One region of the Thalassotalea coralli genome, then DNA from elsewhere that is predicted to be linked to it. Evidence: riboswitches for the same ligand, from Rfam matches in the RefSeq annotation. Region 1 holds a riboswitch; the other holds the start of a gene.

Region 1 (8,280 bases):
CTCGTCCCGTCATTTCTTTGATTAATTGTTGACGAGTAACGATTTGCCCTGCATTGGCAATTAATAACCTTAAAGCGCGATATTCGCCTCGAGGAATTGAAATTTCTTCACCTTCTGGAGATGTCATTTTTCGTGAGTTGCCATCAAGTGTCCACTGGTTGAACTTGATAATTGCACTTTCTGACTCGCTCTTACCTTGAGTAATGCGGTTCAGAATGTTTCTCGCTCTGATAGTAAGCTCTCTAGGGTTGAATGGTTTGGTTAGGTAATCGTCAGCACCAATTTCTAAACCTAATATCTTGTCGATATCGCTATCGCGCCCAGTCAAAAAGATAAGACCTAGTTCACTATTGTTGGTTAATTCTCTGGCAAGTAACAAACCGTTTTTACCTGGTAAGTTAATGTCCATAATCACCAAGTTAATTGTATTATTGGTAAGTTGCTGCTCCATAGCTTCGCCATTTACAGCTTCTGAGACCAAATAACCTTCGGCTTCAAATAAGTTTCGTAAGTTGAATCTTGTTACTTCTTCGTCTTCGACGATAAGAATATGAGGTTTTTGCATGCTCAATTTCCAATATATTGTGAACAGGGTTGAGTTAATTTTAGCAAGTGTTAGAGGTTAGTACGTTATTTAACCAACAGTTTTTAACCCTTAACAACCATATTACATGTTATATAACCTAAGTATAAAAAACAATTATTCCATACTCAATTCATGGTTTTGTTAACATTTCGATACAAGTATTTAACACATATCTATAAAAGTTGCTCAGATACAGAAAAACTAATTTCGAATGTCGCTCCTTGCCCAGGTTCACTTTCTAATTGAATAGTCCCCCCAAGAGCTTGAATGACTAAGTTATAAACTAAGTGTAGCCCTAAGCCGCTGCCACCTTCACCTCGTTTAGTGGTCGTAAAGGGTTCGAAAATTTTGTCCTTTATTGAAGGTGCTATTCCTTTGCCATCATCACGATAATTTAAGGTTACGCGTCCACCAACCTCACTCACCTTAAGCCAAATGTTTCCATCTGGTGTATCGTCGAAGCCATGGTTAATTGAGTTAAGAATCAAATTAATTAAAATTTGATTAATAGGGCCTGGCTTGCTCACTACCACCAATTGTTCAGGGCAATCGAAATGAATCTGATACTGTGTGTTTTTAATTTGCGGTGCCAAGGTTAACAAAATTTCGTTAAGTAATTCTGCGAAGTTAAACTGGCGATAATCATCACTAGATTGGTCTACGGCAACCTTTTTGAAGCTAGAGATTAATTCTGCGGCACGCTTTAAATTTCGATAAATAATACCAACGTTTTCCGAGCCTTCGGTTAAGAATTTTTTGAGTTGGCTCGATTTAAGGGTCTTATCTTCAAATGCGGTTTTAATTTCTGTCATTCTGTCAGACAGTAAAGTAGATGCCGTTACACCAAGGCCAATAGGAGTATTAACCTCATGAGCAACGCCGGCAACCATATCACCTAAAGACGCCATCTTCTCACTTTCAACGAGTTGATCTTGATATTGATGAAGCTGTTCTAAGGTCGCTAGTAGCTCTTGGTTTGACTCTTTTAATGCCTCGGTACGTTTTGACACTTTATCTTCTAATTCGATATTCAATTCTAAGCTTTTTTGTTCAGCGAGCCCTAACTGAGTAATGTATCGCTCTGTACGGTTTAAAAAACCATTTATATTGCGCGACAAAATATCAAATTCTCGATAGGGCATTTGTCTGATTCTAAGACTGAAGTCTTTAGTTTTTGAAACCTTCAGCACGTCCTCGCTAAGATCTCGAATTGGCATGGTAACTATTTGGGTTACTCGTAAATAAATGAAAAATGTGCCGACAATAAGTAAGAAAAATAGCACGAGCAAGATAATAAATAGATGGTTACTGAAGGTTAAGCCGCTATGGCTATCCATTTCAATATAAACATAGGCTTGGTTGTTCTGTTGTTGTATTGGAACAAGCACTTTAACAATGTCACCACTATAGGTAGGTGATACTAATTGCGTTAAATTACTAAGGTTAACGTGAAGTGCTTCATTATTGGGCTTGTAACCCGTTTTTAAATGGTCATAGTAAACGATATTGTTCAGGGATTCGGCATCATCGTTGGTGTACTTATAGATTTCAACGACTTGTATTGACTTATTGATTTGTATCTTTTGTGCGATACGTTTCAAGCTTTCGCTGTCGTTATTTGAATCGGCTAACAGCGCAATCTCCCCAAAATAGTAAGCCCATTGCAGGGTACTTTGTAGCGCTTGCTCGTGTGATTCAGTACGAAATGTTTTTGCTAAATATAGAACCGATACAGAAACAAAGATCATGATGAAACCTACAATGGCAATCACTATAGGGCGACGAATTGACTTAATCTCAGCAGGGTTCTGCATATATAAAGCTTAGCTATTAGTATTTTACTTAATTACGATAATTGTAAAAATTTTGCTAGATTGCAACTCTTCTAGTAAAAAAGTTACTCTCAGAAGTTAAGTCAGCATTTACTTAAATGCTTGATAAACGGTAAATCCTGATTCATTTGCCAAGGATACCACCTTACTAAAATGGTTTTCCAAAATAGGTTGGTATTTAAGAAAGCTATTGGCGACGATAATTAATTGCCCTCCTGAATTTAGGTGATTAATGATACCTTTGAGAAACTCTTCTGTCGCTCGGTAATAGGTGTTTAATCCTTGATGAAACGGAGGGTTAGAGACTACTACGTCATATTTTTTCGATACATTTGATAAGCTATTTGTCGCAAATACTTCGCCAGTCAGCCCATTCAATTCTAAGGTTTGCTTTGCTGAAGATAAAGCCAGCGCGCTAACATCGGCTAATTCCAATGCTATGTTTTCTGTGCTTTTACCTAGATAAGCAGCAATAACCCCAGCTCCTGTACCAAAATCCAATACTCGGCCTTGGATATTGTCAGGTAAGTATTTGAATAATACTTGTGTGCCTTTGTCTAATCGATTGTGACTAAATACGCCGGGAAGCGCTGCAATATCTAGTTCTTTATTCGCTAAAGATAACTGGTACTGAGAATAGTGATCTGACAACACGAAAGGTTTGCCTTTTTGCGAAGTGGCACTAAATAGCAGGCAATGTTTGGCGGCATCTTGCTTAATGACATTATTGAGAAGTCCGCTAGAGAGTTTCGCTAATGACTTAATTCCACTTTTGTTTTCGCCAACAATAATCATTGGCGTATCTTCAGCTAACGAGCTATTTAGCATAGCAAGTGTAAATAGAAACTCAGGTTTGCTCTTTGGGAAGCGAATAATAACTAAGTCATGAATAGAAGCATCGTAAGAAGCATCGAAAACCGCGTTTGAATTCTCGTGTTTAGGACGTGCGCAAAAGTTGCCGTAATGGGTATCAAAGTAGGTTATAGATTCAAACCCTGCATCAGCTAATTGAATTGTGCCGATAAAGTCGTCAGGCAAATTAACTAATAAAGGTTTTTTGGCAGTTAAAAGGTCGATGTTTCGTATCAACAATTGACTAATATTACTTAAAGACATTCAGGGCTCAGGTGATTATAAATAGCTAATCTCTTATGGATCGGCGATTTTGTGTCATAATTATCGGGTATCTTACCGCAAGTTTAACGCGATACCAAAGGAGTGGCGGCACTTTTTAGTGCTTGTATCGTACTGAGAAGGGGTCACTTTGAGCAGAAAAATTCGAGAAAATCGATTAAAAACTTGGTGGCTACGCAGTGCTATTCGTCGTGTGTTGCTTTCTTGGTATTATCTTTCTATGCCAAAGGTATTTTTTTCGCAACCTAAAATTGAAGCGTACCTTGCTTTAAATGATCCTCATAGTTATTTATTAGTTCGTGCATTGAAAGATATAGAGACTAATTATCGAGTTTCTATAGCGCTTTACTTGGTCTATGACACGGTACCTGGGGTCACTATTTTTCCTTCTTTGATGAACCAGTGGGCACTTAATGACGCGAATATTTTGGCAAACAAGTTAAACCTTCCTTTAATAAAAGCTTACCCGAGCGAGCAGGCGCTTACTACGGGACAGCAATATTGGCAATTACGCGTGCACTCAATTGATGACGCTATTCAATTATTTGACGATACGTGGAACGATAACTTTGAAGGCTATTGTTTCCCTTCAACACCCGTTATAAATTTTCAAGTGAATAACCAGAGAAGGTTAATACAAAAAGGGCACTACCTCTCGGCAAGTGTGTTGTTTGCTGGTGAGTGGTATTTAGGCGTTGATCGATTGTCATATTTAGAGGATAGGCTCCTTGATTTGTCGCTTAACTCAGGCGATTTTAGTCGTCAATTTGAGTTGTCAGCCCCACCTTGTCAGCATGTACCCTCAAACAATCTAAAAGCTTCAGAGCCAATCGAAGTGTATTTATCGCTACGAAGCCCATATTCATATTTGGGGTTTATCAAAGCAAAAAGGTTAAGCCAAGCTTACGGTGTACCGCTAAATTTAAAGCCTGTTATGCCATTATTAATGCGTGGCTTAAAGGTGCCACTTTCAAAGCAAAAGTATATTTATTTAGATGCAAACCGAGAGGCGCAACGTGCAGGTATACCTTTTGGCAGCTTTACAGACCCACTTGGAAAGGGGGTGATGAATTGTTATCAAGTGTTTGCTTATGCTCAACATTGTGGCAAAGATGAAGCTTTTATTGAAAATGCCTTTCGAGCTATTTATGTTGATGGAAGTGATGTTAGCAACGAAAACGTCATTCGTACTCTTTGTGAGAAGGCGGGCTTTGATTATCAAGAGGCGATAGATTTTCAACAAAGTCACGATTGGCAAATCTGGTCAGAACAAAACTTAAAACAATTGGCTGAGTTAAAGCTATGGGGCGTGCCGTGTTTTAAATTCAAAAATACTTTTTGTTGGGGACAAGATCGATTATTTGTTATAGAGCAAGCCCTTCAAGAATATCTCGAAAACGAAAATAACGTTGTTGAACAACGCGCACTTTCCTTCTAAGTACTTTCATTCTATGTAATTACAAACCTGTCTTAAACTGACAATTATCCTGTATTGCACCAAGTTAGAATAAATGTTCTAATACGCGCATCCTTATTTGATGCACGTGGGCTATCTTGCCGGCGTGTATAAATAAGGCCAGAAGAGGAGCGTAAACTAGGTAGTCAATGGGAAGAGATCAAACTCTGATGAACATTGACGAGGGAGTTTAACGCCGAGGTAAATACATTTTTGATTGATGTATTTGTCGGTTGTATAGGTTGAATCCTAGCAACTGTCACCTATTCCTAGGTGGAGAGCTTCTGGCCTTTGTCTGCGTGCTTGTTTTTCACAACAAGTTCTCGTCTTACAAATGCCCTAAGTTTTCCTTGCTATTTATTTCAACAAGCCTTTAGTGCTTGTTAGTTACGTGTACCTAGAAGGTGTTGAGCTTCACGCTTATCAATACTTTCTTGTGTGCCGTCGTTCATTGGAGTTAGTCAGTAATGAATTGGCAAGATATTTTACAACAATTAGAAGCTGGTACGATGCGATCAGCAAACCGAGATTCACAAGGTAATTGGCACGCAAATCTAGATGCCAAGCAAGCAATTTTAGCTGCATTTAAAGCCGGTCAAAACACAGAATTTGATGGTATCTACCAAGGCTTTGTCGATAAAGATAATTTACCTGCACGTGCATTTAGCGCTGAAGATGGCGTGCGTCTTGTACCTGGTGGTTCTTCTGTACGTCGTGGCGCTCACGTTGCCCCAGGCGTTATTATTATGCCACCTGCATATATCAACGTTGGTGCCTTTGTCGATTCAGGCACTATGGTTGATAGCCACGCGTTAATTGGTTCTTGCGCGCAAATTGGTAAAAATGTTCACGTCTCTGCTGCTGTTCAAATTGGTGGAGTATTAGAGCCTGTTGGTGCTAGCCCAGTAATTGTTGAAGATGATGCCTTCCTTGGTGCAGGTGTTGTTGTGGTTGAAGGCATTGTGATTCGCAAAGGCGCTGTTTTAGCACCCGGTGTAAACCTTTCAGCATCAGTGCCCGTTTATGACTGTGTTAATCAAGTGATGCTAGAAAAAGGTGCTGATATTCCTGAGTATGCAGTTGTTGTTCCTGGCACTCGTCCTGTTTCAAGTGAGTGGGGTAAAGAACAAGGCCTTTCTATGGCTTGTGCACTTATTGTTAAATACCGTGATGAGCAAAGCAACGCCTCTTTAACGTTAGAAACTTTATTGAGATAACCGTTATGCAGCCATCTTCGACTTTTAACCCAAATGACGCTTGGTTTGAACAGTTACCTGTTTCTGAAGGATTAGTTTCAGCTCTATCACAGCATAAGCCGACTAATCCAGATGAGCTGGCGAGCTTTGTATACGACTTGCCTGCGTTAGCTAATCACTTAAATAGCTTGCAAGAGCAAGAGGTTATTAAGCTTTGGTATGCGGTAAAAGCCAACCCTTTATCACGCATTATTCAAACGGTGGACAGCGCGGGAATTAACTTTGACGTTGCAAGTTTGGGTGAACTTAATCAAGTGAAAAAACAGGGTGTATCACCTGAACGAATTTTAAATACTGGCCCTGCAAAATCTAAAAAACAATTGGCAGAGTTTGTGGAAGCTGGCGTTAATATATTCGTGGTAGAAAGCCTTAATCAATTAACTTGGTTAAACGAAGTGGCTGCAGGTAAAAACGTTAATCCGAATGTGTTGTTGCGCGTGCAGTTACAGTGGCAAGAAGGTGAAAAAAATCCTTTAGGCGGTAACGCGTTAACACCATTTGGTTTATCAGTTGAAGAATGGCAAGGCGTTAACCTAGAAGACTATTCTCAACTGAATGTTAATGGGCTTCATATTTTTCAATGGGGCAATTTACTCAGCAATGCCAAGATGTATTCTCTTTGGCAGCAAATGGTACCGCCATTAGTTGGTTTAGCTGATTCATTGGGCATGAATTTGGAAGTTTTAGATCTTGGTGGTGGCTTAGGTGTTGATTACCTTGAAACTGGCCAAGGACTAAGTTGGGGGCAAATTATTGAAGATTTGTCTGATATTAAACGCCAAGCAGGTGTAAAAGAGTTGTGGTTAGAACTTGGACGCTATGCGGTTGCGCATACGGGCTACTATCTAACACAGGTTGTTGATAGAAAAACTAACTATCAGCAAGAACAATTAGTATTAGCGGCAGGAATTAATCATCTGCTGCGTCCAGCAATTACTGACCAGCCTTTTCCTGCAAGGTTATTAAGGGAATCAGACCAAGAATGTCTCGCCTTTGATGTTCATGGGCCACTGTGTACCAGTATGGACAAACTGGGCAGGTTGTCATTCCCTGCCGATACGAATATCGATGATACCTTAGTGTTTGCTTTTGCTGGCGCTTATGGCTTTACCGAAAGTATGCCCTTTTTCTTATGTCACCAAATAGCGGCCGAATACGTTTATACAGAAAACGGTCTTGAAGAAGTGCGAGCGGCACAACCAGCTGATTGGTATCTACGATAAACAGGAATCAACAATGAATAAATTTACAAAAGAAGTGATGCACGTTGGCGAAATGGCCAGTGGTGCTGCCTTAACTGTTCCTGTGTACCGCTTTAAGGGACAAGACAATGGGCGTAGTGTTTACATTCAAGCCAATATGCACGGTGCAGAAGTGCAGGGTAACGCTGTTATTTTTCAGTTGCTTGAGCTATTGCAAAACACACCAATTATCGGCGATATCACTTTAGTTCCATACGCAAACCCTGTGGGCTGTAATCACAAAAACGGTGAATATACTTTAGGGCGATTTGACCCTATTACGGGTGTTAACTGGAACCGCATGTATCATTTTGATGAAGATATTATTGCGCCATTTGTTCGTCAAAGCATTGGTCAAGACGACAAAACAATTGAACAGAATTTCAAAGCGTTAATGATAGACACGATTGAGCAAAAGCTTGATCACAATATCTACGGATTAACGACGGGTCAACGTATCGCTTATCAATTACAGCGCTTAGCACACCAAGCAGACTTGGTGCTAGATTTACACACAGGGCCTATTTCGAGCAAGCATCTATATTGTCCAGAGTATGCAAGAGAAAGCGCTAAGTATTTTGATATTGAACATACTTTGCTAATACCAAACGACTTTGCCGGTGCCTTGGACGAAGCAACCTTTTGTCCTTGGTGGAAGTTGCAAGAAGCATTTGCCGATCTAGGCATTGAGTTTTCAATTAGCTCAGATGCGTTAAACAAAGAAAGTTTTACTGTAGAGCTAGGCTCACAAGAGCAAATTGATTTAGACGTTGCC
Region 2 (8,280 bases), on a different contig from region 1:
GCTAATTTACTTAGTCCAGCTTTAAAAGACTCGATCTTGTGATTAGGCAGAACTAAGTAAAATGGCCCTTTCGGATCTGTAGCCCAGCGATTGTAACCAGGGTTTAGATGCTGGAGTTCTTCTAAAGTAAGTCCTGCTAACTCTGCTGCCTTTGCTAAATCAATTTGCGAGCCAATATCAACAGGTGAAATAACAGAACGGTTTTCAATCTCGTAAAATTTCACATTGAAGTCGTTAGGGCGTTTAACAATATCAGCAAGTGCTAAAAGTTTAGGTACATAAGCGCGGGTCTCTTTTGGTAAATCTAATGACCAAAAGTCTGTTGGGATTCCTTTCTTTTTGTTATTCCTAACAGCGCGTTGCACTCGACCTTCGCCGGAATTATAAGCGGCAAGGGCTAACATCCAGTCGCCGTCAAAAAATTTATGTAAGTATTTTAAATATTTTATTGCGCCTTGAGTTGAAGCAATGACATCACGTCGACCGTCATACCACCAATTTTGCTTCATGCCAAAACGAGTTCCTGTACCAGGAACAAATTGCCACATACCTGAGGCTCGGCCGTGAGAATAAGCGAATGGGTCAAAGGCACTTTCAACTATCGGAAGTAAAGCGATATCCATCGGGATACCTGACTTTTCAATTTCTTCTACTATGTAGTAGAGAAATGGTTCTGCACGCTTAGCTACTCGGTCTAAATAGGCTTGATTTCTCGCGTACCAATTTCGCTGTGCTACAACTCGTCTGTTTTGAGGAACTTCTAATACTAATTGCTCTCGAATACGTTGCCAAACGTCATCACTCAATTTAACTTCATCAGATAAAGGAATATCGACATCAGCGACGGGATGGATGACTTCGGCTGTTTCATCAGCAAGTAACGCTTGGCTGATATCAACAGGAGAAGCTAAGTGCTCAGCAATATGGGCGGGAAGATAAGTTTGTTCAACTACTTCCTGCTGGTCAGTGGTTGTTTTACACCCTGTAAGCACTAGCGCCGTAGCGATTGAAAAAGAAAGATATTTCATGAATTCTCTACATATTATTAGTTAACTTAAGTTTCCCTTATTTACGAAGGTTATTCAACACGTGTCATAAATTTAGGCTTAAAAGTTATCTTTCCATTGGCGAATCGTCGTAAATACGTCTACCGTACATTTCTGACTTGCGTTAGAAAAACATTCTGCGCTTTCAATAACTTCAGGTTCATCGCAGCGTAGAAATGGGTTGATAGCTCGTTCTAAACCTATTGAACTTGGCAGTGTGGCTAACCCTTGTTCGCGCAAGTTTTTTACCTGATTGTAATAATTAACTAACTCAAAATTACTTGGCTCGACTGTTAAAGCGAAATTTAAGTTGGCTAAGGTATATTCATGCGTACAAAAGACTTTAGTTTCGGAGGGCAACTTAGCTAGGCGAGACAAAGAGCCGTGCATTTGATCTGGCGACCCTTCGAATAAACGACCACACCCTCCAGAGAAAAGAGTGTCACCACAAAATAAAAGATCATGGTCTTTACAGTAATAAGCCACATGGCCGAGCGTATGTCCTGGTATATGGAATACTTCAAATATCAGTCCTAAATTTTCTACAGTTAGGGTATCGCTATTTTGAACGATATTTTCTGCTCCTTTCGTTTTAGTTTCTTCTGGACCGAAAATTGAAACCTCAGGAAATCGATTTTTTAATTCACTTATTCCGCCAACATGATCGGGGTGATGATGGGTGATCAAAATGGTAGAAAGTTCTAATTGATGATGTTCGATATAGTCAAGGCAAGGCTTAGCGTCACCAGGATCAACTAATATTAATTCTTTATAGTCTAATGCATGAATTGCCCAAATATAGTTATCATTAAAGGCTGGAATAGGGACTATTTGCAGTGAATCTTGCTTGGTAAACTGTGACATAAGTAAAGGGTGATGTTATTATCAAACCTAAGGGTTTTATCCGAATCAATGATAAGACGTTAACATGAAACCAGCACTCGCGTATAGACAACCACACTCACCACTTTCTTGGCAAAGCCTACCTAATGGCGACGTGATACGTCAGGAAATTGATGGAATGTTACATGTGTGGTGGCCAAAATTTTTTGGTTATCATCTACTTAAAATAGGAGCGCTCAGCGGCGAACTAGATTCTAGCCAATGTGCAATCAAACATCAGGTTACTTTGTCAGAGCATAAAACTGTGTCGAGTATTTGCGCAGAAACTGACGATTTGCCCATTTTAGAACATAGTGTTGATGTATGTTTGTTGTCGCACGTTTTAGAGTTCTCTCTCGATCCTCATCACGTGATTCGCGAAGCTAATCGCGTGTTAATTCCCAATGGCTACCTAGTTGTTACGGGGTTTAACCCAATAAGTCTTGCTGGATTAAATAAACTTATTCCTTATAGACGTCAACAAGCACCATGGAATGAAAGGTTTTTTTCATCTGGTCGGGTAAAAGATTGGCTGCATTTGATGGGCTACGAAATTTTAAGTGAAGAGAAGAGGCTGCATTCTTCTTTGGCGACAACGGTGAGTAACGGTATGTTCGCTCGTAGCTGGCAAGGTTTTGCTCAACGCTATTTACCAGGATTAGGCTCGATTTATGTTATTGTCGCCAAAAAGCGCGTGTTACCACTGACGCCAATTAAACCAAAGTGGAAGTTAGGACCAAAGCTCGCACCTATAAATGTGTCGTCGGTGCAATCTCGAAAAGAATCATAATTAGAAATATTAGGTAAAGAATGAAAACAATAGATTTTGAAGCATATTTAAATGCTTTGATGAAACCTGAACTCATTAAAGATTACTGTCCAAATGGGCTACAAGTGCAAGGTGGGCAAACTATTGCCACTGTGGTAACCGGCGTTACTGCTAGTCAAGCGTTAATTGACGCTGCTATTGCGCAAAAGGCAGATGCAATCATCGTTCATCACGGCTATTTTTGGAAGAATGAATCTTATGTCATTCGAGGTATGAAATATAATCGTATCAAGGCGTTAATGGATAACGATATCAATCTATTTGCTTACCATTTACCGCTAGATGTTCATAAAGAGCTAGGCAACAACGCGCAATTGGGGGCACATTTAAATTTTCAAAACATTAGACCATTAGAAGAAGGCAACGAGCAAGGATTGGTTCTTCGCGGTGAATTGTCTGAGCCAATGACGGGAAGTGAGCTTAAAGCACACGTTTCAAAGGCTTTAGGGCGAGACTGTTTACACATCGATATTGATGATGACAAATCTATTTCAACCGTTGCATGGTGTACAGGTGGAGCGCAAGGCTATATTGACCAAGTGGCGCCATATGGAATTGATGCTTTTATTTCTGGCGAAATTTCTGAGCAAACAACACATTCGGCAAAAGAGCAGGGTATTCATTATTTTGCTGCTGGGCATCATGCTACTGAAATTTTTGGTGTTAAAGCACTCGCAGACTATTTGAGCCAACACACCTCTTTAGATGTTCAGTTTATTGATATTGATAACCCAGCTTAGATCTGGAAAAAGAGATTAGGGTAGTTAATTGTGGAACTAGCTACCCTAGGATGACTCCACATTAAGCTAAGTAATGCTTTTTAACCATTGAACGATGCGCCCAAGCGTTTCGTACCAAGCGTTGGTGGTTTGCTTTAAACCGGTTGGAGAGGGCAGGTAATATGCCCACCTTTTTGTTTCGCTAGTGTCTTTAACCCATGGGCTAGCAGGAGCTGGAACTACTTCAACGCCTTGCATGTTAAAATACTGAACACTTCTCGGCATGTGGTCAGCATTGGTGACTAAAACAACCTTAGTGCCTTTAACGCGAGGTGCAATTAGTTCAGACTCTTCTTCTGTATCTTTAGGAAAATTTTCTACCAAAATTTTACTTTCTGCTACACCTAAGCTAACCAAGGCTTGTTTAACTGTCACCGCGTTTGACACACGATCGCCAAGTGCTGCGCCAGAGGTAATAATGGTTGCTTCTGGGTGCATTCGAAAGATTCTTAATCCTTCCACCATGCGTTGCATTGAGCAGGATTTTAACCGAGACGTTGCTGGCCAAGCAGCATCGGTTTCATGGCCACAGCCTAATATGACAATGTAGTCTACTTTGCCTTTCTGTTTGGAAAAAGCAACGTAGTTATTTTCAATTGGCGCCATTAACTTATCGCTTAACCAAGGTGTACTAAATAGGCTTAGACACAATGTACCAACGAGCAAACATTTAAAACTAAATTTAGGTGACTTGTTAAATGTAAAAAGAGCGGCAAATAAACAAAGAATTGAAAGCGAAAAAGGCATCAGGATAAAACCGATGATTTTTTTTAGTAAAAATAAATCCATGTAGATAAATCGTAACGAGTCAAATTAGGCACAATGTTAGCAAGAAACTTATTAAAAAGAACGAACTGTATAAAAACTTTCAACAATCTACGTGGTTTGAGCTTTTTAGGAAAATGGCATAAATAATTACAAAAGTGTCTTGAAATGCTTAATGAAATCACGTTTAATACGCCTACTTGCCAATTAGAACAATTACTCAGTTTTAATGTGGTTCGTACCAGAAGAGGTGCGATAGCCAGGTAGGTAGCTGGAGGATCTTGAATTCCGATGAAGGCTATTGAGGGGGACTATCGCCGAGGACACTAAAGTTTCAAGACTTTGGTGTTCGGTTGCTAGGGTTGAATCCCTGGGACTGTCACCCCTGTTTACTCAGCAGGAAAGGTGGAGGGCTTCTGGCTGAAACGAAAATTGGTCCTATCCGTATTCTAGTGTCAGTCATGCTCTTCCTTAAGTATTTTAGTTGTTTAGTCGACTTTTAGGGAGACCTTAGTTATGTTAAATCTCGTGGCTTTATCGTTACCACAATGCCGTGGTTGGAGGTCGTGATGTCATCTCTTTCATTAACCGTTGCCAAGTTTGGCGGTACCAGTGTTGCTGATCACGAAGCTATGCTTCGTTGCGCAAATATTATCAAAAATGACCCAAGTAATAGGTTAGTTGCGGTTTCTGCAAGTGCAGGCGTTACCAATGCGCTAGTCGAACTAGCTTCCGCCAACGTATCTTCTGAGCGACAGGCTGAAATCATTAGCTTAATTCGCAACATTCAATATAAGATTACGTCAAAATTATCGTGTGAGCAGTCGCTGAACCAAGAAATTGATAGTTTGCTTGATGAGCTCGCTACCTACGGCCAAGCACAATCTTTAAACCATACGACAAGATTGGCAGATACTATATTGTCGTTCGGTGAACAGATGAGTTCTCGCATATTTGCTAAAGTTCTCAATTCCATTGGTGTCGACGCGAGTTATTTTGATGTAAGAGAAGTTATGCGTACCAACGATTTGTTTGGTAAAGCAGTAGTAGACGTTGTTCAACTTAAGCAATTAGCACAGACAAAACTTGCGCCAAAGTTGGAAAGCCAAGTTATCGTCACCCAAGGGTTTATTGGGAAAAGTGAACAAGGGGATACAACAACATTAGGTCGTGGCGGCTCTGATTATAGTGCTGCGCTTATTGCTGAAGCACTTAACGCCGATAAACTAGCCATTTGGACTGATGTCGTTGGTATTTTTACCACAGATCCTCGTATAACTGATCAAGCACGTTCTATCGAAGAAATAAGTTTCGGCGAGGCAGCAGAAATGGCAACCTTTGGCGCTAAAATACTGCATCCTGCGACTTTGATCCCTGCGATGCGTCAAAATATCCCAGTATTTGTTGGTTCGAGTAAAGAGCCAGAAAAGGGCGGTACGAGCATTCAACAAACTGTAGATTCAAAACCAACGTATCGTTCAATTGCGTTACGAAGAGAGCAAACGCTAGTTACTGTGAAAAGCCCTGCAATGCTTCACGCAAGCGGCTTTTTGGCTAAAGTCTTCGCTGTGCTTGCTAAGCATGAATTGAGTGTTGACCTGATTACGACCAGTGAAATTAGTGTCGCCATGACTTTTGACAATCCTACAGGTTCAACTCAAGCATTGCTCAACTCTACCGTTGTGCAGGAGCTAGAACAGCTCTGTGAAGTCTCCGTAGAGCATGGCTTGTCGTTAGTTGCTGTTGTTGGCAATAAAATCCATGAAACCAATGGGGTCGGAACGAGTATTTTCGACGCTTTACAAGGCATTAATGTGCGAATGATTTGCCATGGAGCAAGCGAGCACAATTTATGCTTCTTGGTAGATGAAAAACAAGCGAATGACGCGGTAGAAAAACTGCATCAAAGTTTGTTTGATAAAGTGTAGGCAAAGCCTACACTTTTCTCATGTTAATTTAGCGTGTGGTTAAGATATAGCAGCTTTGTCAGATACTCTACTACAGGCTAATTCGAAAATTATGCCGACTATTTTGTGATTAACACTGAGCTAGCGTCTGCTTAAGCTTGAACCTCATATTCAAGCGGGTCAGAGACATTGTTTTTTTCAAATGCTTCTAGTCGCTCTTGGCATGCACCACATTTACCACAGGCTTTTTCTCTACCGTTATAACAGGTCCAAGTTTGGCTATAATCTAGACCCATGCTAAGGCCATCTGTAAGAATATCTATTTTAGTTTGTTGTAGGTAAGGACTAAAAATATCGACCGCTTCATAGTTAGCAATTTGACAAACATCATTCATTTTTTCAACAAATTCTGGTCTGCAATCAGGGTATATTGCGTGATCACCAGAATGTGCACCGTAATAAACCTGAGAAGCTTGAACAGAAACCGCGTAGCCTACCGCTAGTGATAACAAGATCATATTACGATTTGGTACAACCGTTGATTTCATTGATTCTTCTTCGTAATGACCTTCTGGGATATCAATGTCATCAGTCAGTGAAGAACCTGCTAATAGTTGATTTATCGCAGAAATATCGACAATTTTGTGAGGAACACCTAAAGATTGACAAACATCACGTGCGCAATCTAATTCTTTTACGTGGCGCTGGCCATAATCAAAAGACAGGGCAAATACTTCTTTGCCATCTTTTAGCGCGCGATTAAGTACGGTGAATGAATCCATACCACCTGAATAAATCACTACCACTTTATTACTCATATTTGTTCTCACTGAGGTATAATAAAAAACTTGTGCATTTTACTTGAAATTAATAGGCCTTTAAACGCCTTTCTTGTGGCAAAAGAGCCAATATTCGATATGAGCAAACGTTACAAAATCAATGAATTATTTGAAACTATCCAAGGCGAGGGGAGTTTTACTGGTCAACCATCAATATTTTTAAGGTTACAAGGCTGCCCAGTAGCTTGTTCTTGGTGCGACACAAAACACACTTGGGAGATCAGACTTGAAGATGAAATATCATCAGCAAACATGGTAGCTAAAGCTAATGAATCAGATCATTGGGCCAGCCTCAGTGCAGAAGATATTCTCAGAGTTTTTTCAGAGCAAGGATTTAAAGCTAAGCATATAGTTATCACAGGCGGTGAGCCTTGCATGGAAGATTTAACCGATTTGTGTCAAATTTTTCAAGATTCTGGTTACTCATGTCAGATTGAAACTTCTGGTACATTTGAAGTTAAAACCACGCCTGAGTGCTGGGTCACGGTTTCGCCGAAAGTGAATATGAAAGGTGGCTATAAGATTCTATCGCAAGCAATGCTTCGCGCGAACGAAATCAAACATCCGGTGGCAACTGAAGCCCATGTTGATGATTTAAAAGCATTACTTGCGGAGCACAAAGTTGAGCATACGCCGGTTTATTTACAACCTATCAGTCAAAAACAACGAGCAACAGAACTTGCTATTAGCACTTGTATTGAGAATAACTGGCGCTTATCCATTCAAGTGCACAAATATATAGGCATTGAATAAACAGCAAATATGTAAGGGAAGTCAGGCAACCCTTTCTATTTACTTAGTTTTCGGTAATAACAAGCTAATAGTTACACCGTCAGGTTTTTGGTGATTTATCGCAGATATTTTTCCTTGATGAAATTCTGCGATTAGCCTTGCAATATACAAGCCTAAGCCTAAATGTGGTCGCTTGTCATCGAGATCTTGCTGAGTACCCCTTAGCGATACCATCGAATCAAATATACGCTCTCTCATTTCTTCTGGAAGAAATGGACCGTTATTACTGATGGTCAGAGCATAGCTTTGTCCGCTCATTTTTAAAGATAAAGTAATGATATCATCCAACGAAAACTCAACGGCATTGGCAATAATTTTATCTAGAAGTTGAACAAAGTGTTCAGGTGAACCTGATATATTTGCATTGTCTAATGTAATGTCTTTAGTAAACGTTATTTGAGGGTATACTTGCTGATAACCACTGACACAACCGTTGACTAA

What was found. A riboswitch is a leader RNA that binds a small molecule or an ion and turns the genes downstream of it on or off. The one in region 1 is predicted to bind lysine.
Region 2: another riboswitch for lysine. It lies ahead of lysC (lysine-sensitive aspartokinase 3); the one in region 1 lies ahead of ACOB80_RS17780 (2,3,4,5-tetrahydropyridine-2,6-dicarboxylate N-succinyltransferase).

What each region holds. Positions count from the first base shown of each region.
Region 1 covers NZ_JBVVBK010000007.1:261,384-269,663, forward strand. The annotation lists gene arcA (two-component system response regulator ArcA) at 1-565, opposite strand, end outside; gene ACOB80_RS17765 (sensor histidine kinase) at 760-2,400, opposite strand; gene ACOB80_RS17770 (methyltransferase) at 2,509-3,534, opposite strand; gene ACOB80_RS17775 (DsbA family protein) at 3,683-4,990, shown strand; lysine riboswitch at 5,125-5,300, shown strand; gene ACOB80_RS17780 (2,3,4,5-tetrahydropyridine-2,6-dicarboxylate N-succinyltransferase) at 5,476-6,225, shown strand; gene ACOB80_RS17785 (PLP-dependent decarboxylase) at 6,231-7,487, shown strand; gene ACOB80_RS17790 (succinylglutamate desuccinylase/aspartoacylase family protein) at 7,501-8,280, shown strand, end outside.
Region 2 covers NZ_JBVVBK010000002.1:492,622-500,901, reverse strand. The annotation lists gene ACOB80_RS07595 (LysM peptidoglycan-binding domain-containing protein) at 1-1,028, opposite strand, end outside; gene gloB (hydroxyacylglutathione hydrolase) at 1,107-1,883, opposite strand; gene ACOB80_RS07585 (class I SAM-dependent methyltransferase) at 1,975-2,718, shown strand; gene ACOB80_RS07580 (Nif3-like dinuclear metal center hexameric protein) at 2,739-3,497, shown strand; gene ACOB80_RS07575 (ElyC/SanA/YdcF family protein) at 3,564-4,142, opposite strand; lysine riboswitch at 4,539-4,725, shown strand; gene lysC (lysine-sensitive aspartokinase 3) at 4,871-6,229, shown strand; gene queC (7-cyano-7-deazaguanine synthase QueC) at 6,361-7,038, opposite strand; gene queE (7-carboxy-7-deazaguanine synthase QueE) at 7,126-7,800, shown strand; gene pdsS (proteobacterial dedicated sortase system histidine kinase) at 7,840-8,280, opposite strand, start outside.